Regions from separate parts of the Tibeticola sp. genome, predicted to be linked through region 2. Evidence: predicted binding sites of a transcription regulator. Region 2 holds the regulator's gene; each other region holds the start of a gene.
What was found. Region 2 encodes FNR, which switches genes on or off when oxygen is low (the NO sensors DNR and NnrR bind a similar motif). Its sites were predicted from a motif close to TTGATNNNNATCAA; they were not measured.
Positions count from the first base shown of each region.

Region 1: JHC36_RS09425 (hemerythrin domain-containing protein) is a predicted target of FNR. The motif match lies at 2,296-2,309, and genes of this name have one in related genera.
Region 3: JHC36_RS11335 (DUF3149 domain-containing protein) is a predicted target of FNR. The motif match lies at 1,934-1,947, and genes of this name have one in related genera.
Region 4: JHC36_RS10535 (acetyl-CoA hydrolase/transferase C-terminal domain-containing protein) is a predicted target of FNR. The motif match lies at 2,154-2,167, and genes of this name have one in related genera.

Region 1 is NZ_JAEMQB010000150.1:340-4,512, forward strand. Features, by position in the region: partial or broken gene JHC36_RS09415 (YbfB/YjiJ family MFS transporter) at 1-320, opposite strand, end outside; gene JHC36_RS09420 (alkene reductase) at 426-1,541, shown strand; gene JHC36_RS09425 (hemerythrin domain-containing protein) at 1,651-2,235, opposite strand; gene JHC36_RS09430 (heavy metal translocating P-type ATPase) at 2,344-4,173, opposite strand, start outside.
Region 2 is NZ_JAEMQB010000129.1:8,083-12,255, reverse strand. Features, by position in the region: gene JHC36_RS08330 (sulfite exporter TauE/SafE family protein) at 1-9, shown strand, start outside; gene JHC36_RS08325 (sulfite exporter TauE/SafE family protein) at 130-807, opposite strand; gene hemN (oxygen-independent coproporphyrinogen III oxidase) at 817-2,196, opposite strand; gene fnr (fumarate/nitrate reduction transcriptional regulator Fnr) at 2,356-3,084, shown strand; gene JHC36_RS08310 (hypothetical protein) at 3,184-3,501, opposite strand; gene JHC36_RS08305 (nitrogen fixation protein FixH) at 3,561-3,815, opposite strand; gene ccoG (cytochrome c oxidase accessory protein CcoG) at 3,828-4,173, opposite strand, start outside.
Region 3 is NZ_JAEMQB010000179.1:15,513-19,685, forward strand. Features, by position in the region: partial or broken gene JHC36_RS11325 (ion transporter) at 1-393, shown strand, start outside; gene JHC36_RS11330 (serine hydrolase domain-containing protein) at 413-1,612, shown strand; gene JHC36_RS11335 (DUF3149 domain-containing protein) at 1,667-1,810, opposite strand; gene JHC36_RS11340 (hypothetical protein) at 1,998-2,636, opposite strand; gene JHC36_RS11345 (bacteriohemerythrin) at 2,669-3,175, opposite strand; gene JHC36_RS11350 (2OG-Fe dioxygenase family protein) at 3,311-4,069, shown strand.
Region 4 is NZ_JAEMQB010000167.1:32-4,204, forward strand. Features, by position in the region: partial or broken gene JHC36_RS10520 (Bcr/CflA family drug resistance efflux transporter) at 1-288, shown strand, start outside; gene miaA (tRNA (adenosine(37)-N6)-dimethylallyltransferase MiaA) at 285-1,277, shown strand; gene JHC36_RS10530 (Hsp20/alpha crystallin family protein) at 1,517-1,945, opposite strand; gene JHC36_RS10535 (acetyl-CoA hydrolase/transferase C-terminal domain-containing protein) at 2,217-4,173, shown strand, end outside.

The DNA of each region.
Region 1 (4,173 bases), on a different contig from region 2:
GAGCCCCAGAGCAGCAACGCCGCCGCGCCCCAGCGCGCCAGGAGCCGCGGCGTCAGCAGCGCACCGAGCAGATAACCCAGCGCGTTGGCGGTGTTCATCGAGCCCGCCAGGGCGTAGCTCCAACCCAGGTCGGCGCGCATCGGGGGCAACAGCAGCGCATACGCAAACCGCGTCACGCCCAGCGACACTGCAGCACCCAAGGACAAAGCCAGCGCCCGCGCCAGCACCACGTGCGTCGGCGGCTCCGGGCTGGGGCGCTCCGTGATGGACTCTGCAGGCGCAGCGGCGCGCGCGGTCGAGGCGGGCTTTGATGGCGACATCGCCCGAGTGTGGCGCAATCCGACGCGCGCTGCATGTCGCACAGGCGCTGTCCAAGGCGTCCATCCGCGTTACCCTATGCCCAAATTCACTGACCCGGAGCCGTCATGTCCAAACTCTTCACCCCCTTTCGCGCCGGCGCCCTGGCGCTGCCCAACCGCATCGTCATGGCGCCGCTGACGCGCAACCGCGCACCGAACGGCACGCCCACGCCGCTCATGGCCGAGTACTACCGCCAGCGTGCCAGCGCGGGCCTGATCGTGAGCGAGGGCACCGCCATCAGCCCGCAGGGGCAGGGCTACGCCGACGTGCCCGGGCTTTACAGCACCGAGCAAATCGACGGCTGGCGGCGCGTGACCCGCGCCGTCCACGAAGCCGGAGGGCGCATCGTCGCCCAGCTCTGGCATGTCGGGCGGGTCTCGCATGTCGACCTGCAGCCGCACCATGCGCTGCCGGTCGCGCCCTCGGCCGTGCGCGCCCACACCAAAACCGTGCTGATCCGCGACGGCGCGCCGGTGTTCGTCGAAACCTCCATCCCCCGCGCGCTCGACGCCGAGGAAATTCCCGGCATCGTGCGCGACTACGCCCATGCCGCGCGCTTTGCCATCGATGCGGGCTTCGACGGCGTGGAAATCCACGGCGCCAACGGCTACCTGATCGACCAGTTCCTCAAAAGCAGCGCCAACCACCGCAGCGACGACTACGGCGGACCGATCCCGAACCGCGCGCGCTTCCTGCTCGAGGTCGTGCGCGCGGTGATCGAGGCGGTCGGGCCAGGGCGCACCGGCATCCGCCTCTCACCGGTCACGCCCGCCAACGACATCGACGAGCCACATCCACAGCCACTGTTCGAATACGTCGCCCGCCACCTCGGCCCATTGGGACTGGCCTACATCCATGTCATCGAAGGGGCCACCGGCGGCCCGCGCGTGCGCGAGGACCGCCCCTTCGATTACGACGCCATGCGCACCGCCTGGCGCAGCCACGGCGGCGACGGCGCCTGGATGGTCAACAACGGCTACGACCGGGCACTGGCCGAGCAGGCGCTCGAACACGGCGCCGACCTCGTCGCCTTTGGCCGCGCCTACATCGCCAACCCCGACCTCGTCGAACGCCTGCGCCGCGGCGGCCCGTTCAACACGCCCGACCGCAGCACCTTCTACGGCGGCGGCGCGCATGGCTACACCGACTATCCAACCCTGGCGGATGCCGGGGGCCAATAATCTGATAGCAAAGACTCAGCGCTTGACGCCGGCTTCCAGGCAGAAATCCTGAAAACCGGCGCTCGACCGCCGGCTCGCGCGCCGCCGCGCCGCCGCGCCGCCGCGCCGCTCAGTCTTCACCGAGCCCGATCGGCGCGGGCGCTTTCATCACGATGCGCGTGAACAGGCGCTCGTAGGCTGGGTCGGGCGGGTACTTGCCGGTCAGCGGGTCGCGGTTTTGTTCGAAGGCCGCGTCGAGCTCGGCCCAGTCGGCGTCGCTGAACTGCTGCTCGGCCTCGGGCAGGATCACCTGCTCCTCGATCCGCATGTGCTCGAGGTAGAAATCCACGTATTTCCGGAACGCCTCGGTGAACGCTGCGCGCCGCGACTCGCCCAGCAGCTCCCAGGCCAGCAGCAAGTGTTGCAGCTCGCGCACCAGGCGCTCTCCGCTCTGGTGGTCTCGCTCGAGGCGCTCGATCGTCTCGGCCGCCGCCGGCGCCTTGCGCGCGACGCGCGGGAACAGCAGCTCCGACTCCTTGGGGTGGTGCAGGCGCTCGGGAAACTCGTCGATGTAGAACAGCATGGCGCGCAGCACGTCGAAGAATCGCTCGGGGTGGTCGCCCGGGCCGCGTTCAACCAGAAGCCGCATGGACTGCAGCATGGCGGCGAGCGACGAATGCTCGTCGCGGATGATGGTCAGACTGGTGTGTTTCATGGTCGCCTCGGATCGGTACAGACGCGGCCGCTAGCATGCGCAAGCCGCAAACCGCTCATCCTGACGCAAGTCAACTTGGTGGCAGAAACCCGACCCACGAGGCCACCCTCACGGCCGCCAGCGCCGCAGCAGCAGGGCGTTGGCCATCACGCTGACCGAACTCGCCGCCATCGCGCTGCCGGCGAGCACCGGGCTCAGATAACCCAAGGCCGCCAGCGGGATGCCGACGATGTTGTAGATGAACGCCCAAAACAGGTTCTGGCGAATCTTGCCGACCGTGCGCGCCGAAATGTCGAGCGCTGCGGGCACCAGCGCCAGGTCGCCGCGCATGAGCGTGATGCCCGCGGCGTGCATGGCCACATCGGTGCCGCTGCCCATCGCCAGCCCCACATCGGCGGCCGCGAGCGCAGGCGCGTCATTCACGCCGTCGCCCACCATCGCAACCACGCGCCCTGCGCGGCGCAGCGTGGCAATGTGCGCCGCTTTTTGCTCGGGCATGACCTCGGCCACCACCTCACCGCGCTCGGGATCGAGCCCGAGCGCCTGCGCCACGGCCGCTGCTGCGGCGCGGTGGTCGCCGGTGAGCATCACGACCTGCAAGCCGCGCGCGCGCAAGCGCTCGATCGCCTCGCGCGCCCCCGGCTTCACCGTATCGGCAAAGGCCAGCAGCGCCCGCACCCGCGCCGCGGGGGCTTCCGAGCCCTCACCGCGTCCACATTCCGCCAAGGCCGAAACGGTCGCGCCGCTGGCCAGCAGCCGCCGCGCCTCGCCCTCGAGCGGCCCGAGCGCCGCCCCCATCTCCTCGAGCCAGCGCAGACTCCCCAAGCGCCAGCACACCCCGTCCACCACCCCTTCGGTGCCCCGGCCGGGCACCGCGTGCATCTGTGTCACCGGCTCGAACGCAACCGACCGTGCCTGCGCTGCGGCCACCACTGCGCGTGCCAAGGGGTGCTCGCTGCCGCTTTGCAAACTGGCCGCTAAAGCAAGCCACGCATCCACCGCATGCGGCTCGTCGGTCACAAACGCGGTCAGCGTCGGCCGCCCCACGGTCAGGGTGCCTGTTTTGTCGAACACCACCGTGTCGACCGCACGGGCGCGCTCGAGCGCCAGCGGATCCTGAATCAGAATGCCGTGCTGCGCCGCGACGCCCGTCCCCACCATGATCGCCGCCGGCGTCGCCAGCCCCAATGCGCAAGGGCAGGCGATCACCAGCACCGACACCGCATGGATGGCCGCCGCCTCGAAACCCACGCCCGCAGCGAGCCAGCCGGCCAAAGTCAGCACCGCTAACCCCAGCACCACGGGCACGAACACCGCAGCCACGCGATCGACCAGCCGCTGGATCGGTGGCTTCGCGGCCTGCGCATCCTCGACGAGCCGGATGATGCGCGAAAGCACCGACTCCGCCCCCACCGCCGTCCCCTCCACCATGACGCGGCCCTCGCCGTTGATCGCGCCGCCCGTCACCGCGTCCCCTGGCCCTTTGGGCACGGGCAGCGACTCGCCGGTCAAGAACGATTCGTCGGCCTGGGTGTGGCCTTCGACCACCCGGCCATCGGCCGGGAAGCGCTCGCCCGGCCGCACCACCACCCGGTCGCCGGGCAAGAGTTCGGCCACCGGCACATCGACCTCCCCATCGGGCCCGAGCCAATGCGCCTGCTCAGGCCGCAAGGCATGCAGCGCCCGGATCGCCGAAGTCGCCCGCCTCTTGGCGCGCGCTTCGAGCCACTTGCCCAGCAGCACCAGCGCAATCACCACCGCCGAGCCCTCGAAATAGAGATGCGGCGTCTCGCCCGCCGGTGCCGTCCACCACAGCCAGACCGACAGCAGCCAGCCCGCGGTCGTCCCGATGGCCACCAGCAAATCCATGTTGCCGCTGCCATGCCGTGCCGCCGACCAGCCCGCCTTGTAGAACCGCGCCCCCAGCACGAACTGCAC
Region 2 (4,173 bases):
CGCGGTTGAACCTAAACGCGCCCAACTGCCGGATTTAGGTTGAACGGTCGAAAGCTTCGGCACCTCCGCAGCGCGGTCACGCCTGATCGGAACGTCCAAGGCCGCCCGTTCTTCAGCCTTGTCCCAGGTTCAGTGGGGCGCGCACCAAGGCGCCGTGTCGTGCATCACATCCATCCACAAGGCATAGGCTGAGACGACCGCAAGCGCCAGCCCGGCGATCCGCATGCCCCAGTCACCCGAACCCAGCGTGCGCAAGCGCAGCAACAGCCAAGGCGCAGCCATCAAGGCCAGGCTCGACGCCGCGGCAAACACCGCCATGCTCAAGGCCCCCTCGAGCGGGCCGCCACTGAGCGCGGCAACCATCAGCGCCGAGTACAGCAGCCCGCAGGGCATGAAGGCCCAAAGCACGCCGATCAACAAAGGAGCCCGTCGGCCATAACGGGCTTGCAAGGCCCGCACGCGCGCCCACAGCGATCGCGCCGCTTCATCGAGCCAAGCCGGTTGACGCGCCTGAACCAGCAGCAGCAAACCGAGCACGACCGCCGCCACATGGAGCAGGGTCCAAAGCGGCCGGATGGCCACGCTCTGCGTGGTCAGCCACCCCAAGCCCTGCACCGAAACCGCCGCCGCCGCACCCAAGGCGGAATAACCCAGAACCCGTCCCAACTGAAAGATCCACATCGCCGAGGTTCCGTGCGGTTCAGCGGCGCGCCCAATCCCGGCACACGCGGCACCACACATCGCGATGCAATGCGGCCCACCCGCGAAGCCCATCAACGCTGCGGTGGCAACTAAAGCGGTCTGCATGCCGCGGTTTTAGATGATTTTCGAAAACCGTGCCCGATTCTGGTCGGCCTGAAGATAACGATCGAACACCATCGCCACCGCGCGAACGAAGAACCAGCCCTGGGGCGTGACCACCAGGGAGTCGTTCGTCAGCCGCACCAGTCCCTGCTCCTCCAGCCGCTTGAGCGCCTCGAGCTCGGCTGAAAAATAGCTGCGGAAATCGATCAGATGCGCCAATTCGACCGACTCGAAAAGCACTTCACCCTGGCACATGATCGCCATGATGACGCTGCGCCGGAGAAGGTCGTCTCGGCTCAGCGCCAAGCCGCGCACGACGGGAAAGCGCCCATGGTCGAGATGGTCGCAATACTCTTCGAGCGTCTTGGCGTTCTGGCTGTAGCTCGCCCCCACACGGCCGATCGCCGAAACCCCGAGCGCGATCAAGTCGCAGTCCGGCTGCGTGCTGTACCCCTGAAAATTCCGGTGCAGACGCCCCTGGCGCTTGGCCACTGCCAGCGCATCGTTGGGGCGCGCGAAATGGTCCATCCCGATGTAGACGTAGCCGGCGTCAGTGAAGGCATCGAGCGAGCGCGCCAGCATCAAGACTTTGTCGGCCGCTGGTGGAAGCTCGGCGCTGTGGATGCGGCGCTGGGGCTTGAAGCGCTCGGGCAGATGCGCGTAGGCATAGAGCGCGATCCGGTCGGGCTGGATCTGGACCACCTGCTCCAAGGTGCGCTCGAAAGATTCGGGCGTCTGCCGCGGCAGACCATAAATCAGGTCGACGTTGACCGACTCGAAGCCGATTCGCCGGGCGGCCTCCATCAGGGCCGCCACCTGTTCGTAGGGTTGCACACGGTGCACCGCTTTTTGCACTTCCGGGTCGAAATCCTGCACGCCGAAGCTGATGCGATTGAAGCCCAGCGCCGCGATCTGCTCCAGGCGTGCCGCATCCACTGTGCGCGGGTCGATTTCGATGGAATACTCACCGCCCGGAACCAGCTTGAACGCCCGCCGCAACATCTGCATCAACTCGGCCAGTTCCGCGTCCGACAAAAAGGTCGGGCTGCCGCCTCCGAGGTGCAATTGCGAAACGGCCTGCCCCGGCCCGATGTGCTGGAGATGCAAATCCACCTCCCGGCTCAGATAGCGCAGATACGGCTGCGCTCGCTCGTGGTGCCGCGTGATGATCTTGTTGCACGCGCAGTAGTAGCAGAGCGATTCACAAAAAGGGATGTGCACGTACAAAGACAGCGGGGCCGTCGCCGCCACCCCGTCCCGCCGCTGGTCGAGAAAACGACCATATTCCTCCGGTCCGAAAGCTTCGACGAATCGATCGGCCGTCGGGTAAGAGGTGTAGCGAGGCCCCGGAATGTCATACCGGGCCAGAAGTTCGGGCGAGACCACACTCATGGCAAATCTTCCAAGATGAAAGTAGCCGCACTATGCCCGTTCGCTCGTGCCCTGGGCTTGATGCGCATCAAGCACGGGCGCTGGCGCGCGGCCGCATGCCAGAATAGCGCCTGTTTCGGCAAAAGTGCCATTTTCCACCCCTCTCGACCAACGACCACCATGCTGCTGAAAGCGGACACCCTCAAAGTTGCGTGCTCCAACTGCAATCTGCGTGAGCTGTGCATGCCCGTCGGCTTATCCGCAACCGAGTTGCAGCGCATCGACGACCTGGTCGCGGTGCGCCGACGCGTCAAACGCGGCGCGACGCTCTTTAGCAACGGGGAAAAATTCACCTCGCTCTACGCCATACGCACGGGATTTTTCAAGACCTGTGTGGTCACCGAAGACGGTCGAGATCAGGTCACGGGCTTCCAGATGGCCGGCGAAATCATCGGACTCGACGGCATCGTCCATGAGCATCACACCTGCGATGCGATCGCCCTCGAAGACGCCGAAGTCTGTGTAATGCCCTTTCACCGGATCGAAGAACTGTCCCGGGAAGTCGGCGCCCTGCAGCACCATGTGCACAAGATCATGAGCCGCGAGATCGTGCGCGAGAACGGGGTGATGCTGTTGCTTGGCAGCATGCGCGCCGAGGAGCGCCTCGCGGCGTTTTTGCTCAATCTGGTTCAGCGGCTCCACGCGCGTGGCTTTTCGCAGTCCGAACTGGTATTGCGAATGACCCGCGAGGAGATCGGCAGCTATCTGGGGCTGAAACTCGAAACGGTCAGCCGCACCTTCTCGAAGTTTGTCGAAGAAGGCATCTGCGACGTGCGCCAACGCCATGTGCGCATCCTCAATCCCGAAGCGCTCAAGGCCATCGTCAACAACCCGAGCTGCCGGGATTGAACGGCCAAAACTGGACCGGTCTAGGGAAAACGGCGACAACTCTGCGACGCTCACGGCTCAGCGCCGGGGAACGTCAATGAAAAAGTCACCCGCTGCAGCTCAGTGGGAAGAGGGTGACCGCTCTTGCTTCGGGCACCCGTCGGGGCGGTCCGTCGCAGGCAAAGGGCAACGATTCACCTCGAACGGCGACATCGAAAGCAGGGTTGTCAAGGCACTCGAGCCGAACGTGCAGGCCCAAAACACGAAAAACGCCAAGGTATAGACGCCGGACCGCGACAACTCGAGCCGCGCGCCCAGCCAGTGCAACTCCGTTGGATCGACGACGGCAAACACCAGCATCTCCAACACGCCGGCCATCAAAAACGACGGCCATGCGATCCACATCCACCGCTGGGCCTTGATTGAGGTTGTCTCCATCGTTTTGTACTCCTCCAAACACCGATCCGTGAGATACGACCAGCCGCGCCTCACCCAGGTTATTTTTTCGGATTCAGCACCTGCGCCGGAATGCCGGTTTGCGCGTGGTTGCGCGCAAGCTCCGCGGGTGCAATCGCTTGAGGCGAAACCGCCTCCTCCTCGGCCGGTGCCCGACCGTAATACTCTTGCTGCACCGGATCGGGGTTTTTGATGGCCAGATAGAGCGTCACGAAACTGGCGACCACGACCACTGCCGGCCCGCTGATCACCAGCCAGACATGGCCAAAACGCCACCAGGGTTGAGTCGGTTTCATCGCTGGGCTCCTTTAACGCGGAATGATAAAGACAGATTTCTCGACGACCACTTTACCGGGATGCTCCAGCGCCTCGAGCGTGAACTCGATCGGATGCGTGCCGGGCTCGGCGACCCCATAGGGAACGCGTGCGGTGACGACCACCCAACGCGCTTCGGCGGGTCCGACACTGAACACGTTTTCCGACGCCACACGGATGTCTTTGAGGCCCCGAACGTCGATCTTCACCCGTTGCGGCTCCTCACGAGCATTCATGATTTGGATGCGGTACACGTTTTCGAGCTGCCCGCCCTCGACGATGCGCGCCAAGGTCGCACGGTCGCGCACCACGTCGGCCTTGAGCGGCGGACGCAAGACC
Region 3 (4,173 bases), on a different contig from region 2:
TTGCCGACGTACCTCGCGATGCTGTTGCCCGGCGTGCATGCGTTGATCGACGTGCGCGTGTTGCGGCTGCTGCGGGTGTTCCGGATCTTCAAGCTCACCGCCTACATGAGCGAGTTCCAGTCGCTCGGGGCTGCGCTGCTGGCGAGTCGGCGCTAGATCGCCGTGTTCCTGATGGTCGTCGTGCTGGTGGTGGTGATCATGGGCACGTTGATGTACGTGGTCGAAGGACCCGAGAACGGCTACACCAGCATTCCCGTGGCCGTCTATTGGGCGATCACCACCCGCACCTGCCACGAATGCCTGACCGAGGGGCACTTGCCCGAGGCGGTCTTCTGCTACCACTGCGGCGCGCGCCTGCCGCCTTGGCGCCACAGCCGCAGCATCCCTGTCTGATCTTTCGGAGTTTCCAATCATGATGCACGGCATACACCCTCTGCCCCAGGCCCGGCCGGGCGACCTCGGGCTGTGTCCGCTGCGGCTGCAGCGCCTGCTCGATGCGCTGCAGGGCGATATCGACCGCGGCCGGCTGCCCGGCGCGGTCGTGCTGATTGCGCGGCACGGGCAAGTGGCTTTGTTCGAGCATCTGGGTCTGCGCGCCCCGCTGCGCGGCGAGCCGATGACGCGCGACACGGTGTTTCGCATCTATTCGATGACCAAGCCGATCGTGTCGGCTGCCGTGCTCATGCTGGTCGAGCAGGGGCGCCTACAGCTCGAAGACCCGCTGCCGCGCTGGCTGCCGGAATTTGCCTCGCTCGAGGTGCTGCAGCCCGGCACTGGCGAGCGCGTGCCGGCGCAGCGCGCGCCGACGGTGCACGACCTGTTGCGGCACACCGCGGGTTTCACCTACGAGTTTTTGGGCAGTACCGAAGTCCACCGCGCCTATGCGCAGGCCCGCATCGGCTCGCGCGAACGCGACAACGCAGCCTTTACCGCGACGCTCGCCACGTTGCCGCTGCTGATCCAGCCTGGCACGGCTTGGGAGTACAGCCGGGCCACCGACGTGTTGGGGCGTCTGATCGAAGTGGTGAGTGGCGAGACGCTGGGCGCTTGGCTGCAGGCGCGTGTGTTCGAGCCGCTGGGCATGAAGGACACGCGCTTCGACGTGCCCGAGGACTGGTTGGCCAGGCTGGCCGAGCCCTTTCCCAAGGACCCCGACGGCGCGCCGATGATGATCGTGACCGATTACCGGCGACCGGGCCGCCATGAGAGCGGCGGGGGCGGGCTGGTCTCGACGGCGCGAGACTATGCGCGCTTCGTGCAGTTCTTGCTCAACCGCGGCACGCTCGACAACGTGCGCCTGCTCGGGCCGCACATCGTCGACTGGATGACCGCCGACCATCTGGGCGATCTGCCGCGTGCCAGTGCCGGCAGCGCGGCCTTGTTGCCGCCGGGGCATGGCTTTGGCCTTGGCGTCGCGGTGCGCACCGCAGCGGGCCTCGCGCCCACGCCGGGCTCGGTGGGCATGTATTACTGGGGTGGGCTGGCCGGCACGAGTTTCTTCGCAGACCCGGCCCTGGGCTTGCAGGCCATCCTGATGATCCAGGCACCGAACCAGCGCGAGTACTACCGCGCGCTGTTCCGCAACATGGTCTACGCGGCCGTGCTCGAGTAAGGACCGCGCTGGATCAGCGCCGCTCGAGGATTCGGGTCGGCCGCGCCCGCTGCTTTACTTGCCAGCTTGCTTGGCGCTTTCGTCCATCTTGTTGGTGAACAGCCGGATGAAAAACACGGCCATGCCCAGCATGAAGGCGATGCCGGCAACGCTCATCAGGCCATAGTCGGTAGAGAACAGATCGACGAGTGCTTTCATGATGGAGATCCTTTCGTTGCAGACCGCGCGGGCCTGTCAACCCGGCGCGTGAAGCACACTGTACGACGGCGCCGAAAAGGGGGGCTGATCTATCTCAATGCCTGCGCCTGGCGTGCACGAAGGCTGATCTGCATCAAGCCTCAAACCGGCCGGATCGCGATCGAACCCCGTCCGCCATCACGGGGACTCATTCAGCGTTGCCCTCGCGCCTGCGCAGATACAGCCGGTCGGACCAGGTCGCCAGCCATTGCGGCTTGAAGGCCACGAAGATGGCCGTCAACATGCCGGTCATGAAGCCGTCGCCCCAGGCCAGCAGCCAGCGGCCGACGAGGCCCAAGGCGGTTGCGGTGTGGGCGATGTCGTGACCCATCCACAGCGCGAGACTCGCCCCCGCGAAGGTGCACAGCACCGTGCCGAGAAAACCTCGCCCAAGAATGTAGAGGAAGGGGCGCTCGCCGAACCAGCGCCGCAAGCCCACGCCGAGCCCGAGCGAGAGCGTCGAGGGCACCAGGCCGAACCAGACGATCTGGGCCACGATCTCCGCCACCGGCGCGGGCGTGATGATGGCCGAGAGCAGCCCGACCAGAACGAGCACCGGCACTGCGAGCGGCCAGCCGAGCATCAGCGTCACCGCGCAGGCCCCCGAGAGTTGCAAAGCCAGTGGCATGGCGTGCATGCGCGGCAAGGCCCACAGCCAAGGCAGCAAGGTCAGGCTGGCAAACAGCGGCGTGAGCAAGGCGCTGCCGGATCCGCGCAGCAGCCGCCACGGCCGCATCGACACAGAAACGCCCAGCAAGGCGATGAGGATCAGCGTTTCCAAGCCCACGGAGTTTCCCGGTTTCGCCCAGCGTTACCTGGCTAAGCGCTCAGGCCAGCCGGCGCCAAGTCTTCAGGGTCGGTGCAGCTTGCCCCGCCGCAGCCATGTAGGGCGGCGCGCGGCAGTGCCTCGGGCCGGGTGACGCTGCCGGTGGCCGGATCGAAGCCGGTGCGCAGCAGGTGCTGCGCGAGTGCCGCGTCCATCGCGTCCGTGTGCTGGGGGAACCACTGCGCCAGCTCGCGCGCGATCACGCGCAGGACTTCGAGGTCGCCGGCGCGGCCGCGCTTTTCGCCCTCGCGCAGCACGTCCATGACGATTTTGTGCTGCATGCTGTGGCAGTTCGAGGCCGCAAAACCCGTGGCTTGCATCCAGGCATCTTCGCGCGCAAAGTGCGCGTCGGTGTGCGCAAGCAGCGCGACATAGCGGTCGATGAGCGCTTCGTCGCTGGCTGACTCGAGGGCGTTGAGCAGGGCGACGAACTCCTGATGCGTCTGGTCCATGGCGGGCACCTCGACCGCCATCGCGTCGGTCCATTCGAGCAGAGCCATGTGGTGGGTCTCCGAAAAAAGCAGAAGTCTAGTCCCGGCGATCGCGGGTCTGCTTGATCCAGGTCAGGTCCGGATCCGCGGTCAGTGCCCGCCGACGGGGTATGCTCCGACGCGTCTTCTCCCCAGCCCCGAACGATGCCCGACGTGACTTTTGCTCCACCCTTGACCCCGGTCGATCGGCTCGGGACGCAGCTGGCGACGCAGGGCTATGCCGTGCTCGGTGCTTCCGACCTGATGCGGCTCGCGGGCGTGTCGCCCGATGCGCTGCACGTCCTCGCGGCCGATTGGTCCGACCTGCCACCCGACCGCTATTTGCGAGATGGCGGTCGGTATCGGCGTCGTCGCCATGCCAGCTTCGTCGTCGAGGGGGATGCGGTCACGCGCACGCCGCACCGCGCGCATTGGCAGCCGCTCGAATACAACGCGCTGCACGGCGGGATCGAGCGTTGGTTCGAGCCGATCGCGGAATCGACCAGCGCGCAGCCGGCTTGGCTGGCGCTGCTGCGTTGGCTGGCCCGCGTGGCCGATGCGCTCAAGGCCAGCGCCGATGCTCCGCAGCGTTGGTATGTCGAGGCGCACCAGTTCCGCATCGACACCACCGATGGCATCGGTCGCCCCACGCCCGAAGGGGCGCATCGCGACGGGGTGGAACTGGTCGCGGTGTTTCTCGTTGCGCGCGAGGGCATCAAGGGCGGTGAGACGCGCGTGTTCGAGGCGACGGGGCCCGCGGGGCAGCGCTTCACGCTGACCGAGCCCTGGTCGGTGCTGTTGCTCGACGACCTGCGGGTGATCCACGAAACGACGCCGATCCAACCGCTGGCTACCGGCGGTCACCGCGACACGCTGGTGGTCACCCTGCGTCGCGGGGGCTTCCAGGACCCAGAGCCGAGCTGAGGACAACGCTGACTCAGCCTAAGGCAACGCTGAATAAGTTCCCGTGATGGCGCGCGCCCGGCCGCGGGATGGGATGCGAGGCGCAAACCGCAGCCATAGCCGCA
Region 4 (4,173 bases), on a different contig from region 2:
GGTGCCTGGGCGATCGTGTTGCCGTTCTACTTGTTCATGGTCGGACACGGCATCCACCAGCCGTGCGGCCAAAGCGGTGCGGTCGGCCCGTTTCCGCAAACCGCGGGCACGGCCTCCGCAGTGAACGGGTTTTGGATGATGGTCGCCGCGTTCGCGATGGGCGACTGGATCGGCATCCACCTCGACGGCAGCATCTGGCCGCTGGTGCATGGCATCCTGTTCTGGACCGTGCTGATCTGCGCTGCCGCCTGGCTGCTGGTACCGCGGGCGGCCGCTGCAAAGCCATGACCGGCACGACAATCCCCGACGCCAGCGGGAAGCTCCCGTCCCTATGCATCGCCGGCCCAACCGCCAGCGGCAAGACGGCGGCGGCGTTGGCAATTGCGGCGCGCTGGCCGGTGGAGATCATCAGCGTCGACTCGGCACTGGTCTACCGCGGCATGGACATCGGCACCGCCAAGCCCAGCGCCGAGGAGCGCGCGGCCGTGCCGCACCACCTGATCGACATCCGCGACCCGAACCAGCCATACAGCGCCGCCGAGTTCGTGCGCGACGCCCGGAGCCTGATGGCATCCATCCGCGCGCGCGGCCGACTGCCGCTGCTCGTGGGCGGCACGATGCTGTACTTCAAGGCGCTGTTCGAGGGCCTCGACGCGCTGCCCGCCGCCGACGCCTCGGTACGTGCCGAGATCGAAGCCGCCGCACGCGCCCAGGGATGGCCCGCGCTGCATGCCGAACTCGCCCGCGTGGACCCGGCCACAGCCGCGCGGCTCTCGCCCAACGACAGCCAACGGATCCAACGCGCGCTGGAAATCTGGCGGCTGTCGGGCCAGCCCATGTCGCGTCTGATTGCTTCTAATTCAGGAGCAAAACCGGACCATTCCACGCCGGGATACCGGATGTTTTCCTTGGAACCGATCGACCGGGCCTGGCTGCACGAGCGCATCGCCCAGCGTTTCGACCTGATGCTGGCGCATGGCCTGCTCGACGAGGTGCGGGCCTTGCGCGCACGCGGCGACCTGAGCCCCGAGTTGCCCGCCATGCGCTGCGTGGGCTACCGGCAGGCCTGGGCCTGGCTCGACGCCCAAGGCCGCGCCGACCCGCCGCCGCTGGCGCAGCTGCGCGAACAAGGCATCGCCGCAACCCGTCAGCTCGCCAAACGGCAGCTCACCTGGCTGCGCAGCATGAGCGACCGCCAGGTGCTTCCCTGCGACGCGCCGGACGCCCTCGATGCGCTGCTGCGTGCGGTCGATGCTCTCTTCCAAGGACCCGCCTGACGGCGAGCACCTTTGGCCAGGGCAACGCTGAATAAGTTCCCGCGATGGTGCGCGCCCGGCTGCGGGATGGGATGCGAGGCGCAAACCGCAGCCATAGCCGCAGCTATGGCGAGGATTTGCAACGACGCAGACCGCCCGCAGCCGGGATGCGCGGCGCGCGAGGGACTTGTTCAGCTTTGCCCTAAGCACAAAAAAGCCAGCGCGAAGGCTGGCTTTTCCGGTTCAGGCCACGAGCCCGATCACTCGATGGTCAGGCGCTGGGCGTTGTTGGCAGCTTTTTTCGGCAAGGTCAGCGTCAAGATGCCGTTTTCGTACTTGGCCTTGGCCTGGCTGGCGTCGATGTCCTGCGCCAGTTGGAAGCTGCGGGCCACAGCACCGTAGTAACGCTCGGTGCGCAGCACCTTTTCGCCTTCGGTCTTGCGATCTTCCTGTTTGATTTCGGCGCGCAAGGTGACGAGGTTGCCGTCGATCGAGACGTTGATGTCATCCTTGTTCACACCCGGAATCTCGGCCTGGACCGTGTAGGCGCGGTCATCCTCCTTCACGTCGACCTTGATCTGCGCCGGAGAGGGCAGCGGGTCGCCATGCAGGGGGCGCACGTAAAAGGCCGGCGCCAAGTCACGGAACAAGTCATCGAACAGGTTGCCACGGGTCATCAGAGAGGACATATCGAACTCCTTTCGTCTATGAGATCTTTACTGGGGCCGCTGCGGAACCGAGCAGCCATGTCCGGAAGATAGGAGCGGCTGCGCCAACTTCAAGCCCCCGTTTGCCGCGGGCTTGGCACCTCGCTCGACCCCGCGCAGGCAGCCCATGGACGAGCGCTCGGTGAAAAATTGCTCTGAGTCAAGAAACTCGGCGTCGCTGGGAACTACATTGATCCATATCAGACGGACGCCTACGCTGCGCCAAACCCCAACCCTTCGGAGACCAACCCCCATGACGCTGATGATCGACTCCATCGAAGCCGCCGTCGACCATGTGCTCGACACCGTCAAAGGCGACATCGTGCTGGGCATCCCCCTGGGCATCGGCAAGCCCAATCCTTTCGTCAATGCCTTGTACCGGCGCGTCAAGGCCAATTCCAGGCGCCGGATGCGGATCATCACCGCACTCTCACTCATCAAACCCGCGCCCAAATCGGACCTCGAGCGCGCGTTTCTGCAACCGCTGGTCGAGCGCGTCTTTGGCGACTACCCCGACCTGGAATATGCGGTGGACCTGCGCAACCAAGCGCTGCCACCGAACATCGAAGTCCGAGAGTTTTTCATGAAGACCGCCGACTACATCGGCAACGACCTGGCCCAGCAAAGCCATATCTCGACCAACTACACCTTTGTGGCGCGGGACATGCTGCTGCAGGGCATCAACGTCATCGCACAAGCGGTTGCCGTCCAGGGCGAAAGCGACTCGATGCGGCTGAGCTTGTCGAGCAACCCGGACGTCACGTTTGAGGTCATTGAGAAGGTCCGCGGCGCCGGGCGCCCCTTGCTGGCCGTCGGCGTGATCAATCGAAAAATGCCTTTCATGCCCAACGGCGCCGAAGTAGCCCCTGAGTTTTTCGATGTCGTCGTCACCGATCCCGCAGGCACGCACACCTTGTTTGGTCCGCCCAACAACCGGGTGGGGTTTGCCGACTATGCGATCGGCCTGCACGCCTCCAGCTTCGTTGCCGACGGCGGCACGCTGCAGATCGGAATCGGGTCGCTCGGCGACGCGATTGCCCAGTCGCTGATCGTGCGCGAGCGTCACGCGGCCGAATACCGCTCCATCCTCGAGTCGCTCTGCCCAGACGGTCTCGATGGACGCGAACTCGGCCGCTTCGAAGAAGGCATTTATGGCTGTTCGGAGATGTTCGTCAACGGCTTTCTCAAGCTGATCGAGGCCGGGATCGTGCGCCGCGAAGTCTTTGCCGACACCCGACTGCAGCAACTCATCAACGAGCAGAAGATCCCCGCTGCTGCCGTCACCGCACGAACGCTGCAAGCACTGCTCGAAAGCGGACGGATACGCTCACCGCTGCGGGACAAAGACCTCGCCTTCCTCAAACGCTTCGGCATCCTGCGCGAAGGCGTCACGCTCGAGGGCAATGCACTCGTGTTCGAGGGCCGACGCTACGCCAACGACCTCAACGACCCGGCCCATTTCGCCTCCGTCGCCCACGATCTGCTCGGCGCCCGGCTCAAAGGCGGCATTTACATGACCGGCGGCTTCTTCCTGGGCCCCAACGACTTCTACGAACGGCTGCGGACCATGCCGCCCCAGGAACTGGCGAAGATCGACATGACGCGCATCGACTTCATCAATTCGCTCGATGGCCAAAGTGAGCTCAAGCGCGCCCAACGCTCCAAGGCTCGCTTCATGAACACCACCATGATCGTGACCCTGCTCGGCGCAGCCGCCAGCGACGCGCTCGAGTCCGGCCAGGTCGTCAGCGGTGTCGGCGGTCAATACAACTTCGTCGCGATGGCCCACGCGCTGCCCGATGCGCGGCTGTTGATGATGCTGCGCGCCACCCACGAAACCAAAGACGGCCTGACCAGCAGCATCGTCTGGAAGTACGGCAACATCACCATCCCGCGCCACCTGCGCGACATTTTCATCACCGAATACGGTGTGGCCGACCTCCGGGGGCAACCCGACAGCGAAGTCATCAAGCGGCTGATCGCCATCGCCGACTCGCGCTTCCAGGACGAACTGGTACGCGAAGCCAAATCCCACGGCAAGCTCGAAGCGAGCTACGAAGTACCCCCACAGTATCGGCAAAACCTTCCCGAGGTAATCGCCGAAAAACTCGCCCCTTGGCAAGAAGCCGGGCTGCTGCCGCCCTTCCCATTCGGCACCGACCTCACGCCCGAAGAGATCGCGCTCGTCACCGCCTTGAAGAAGCTCAAGC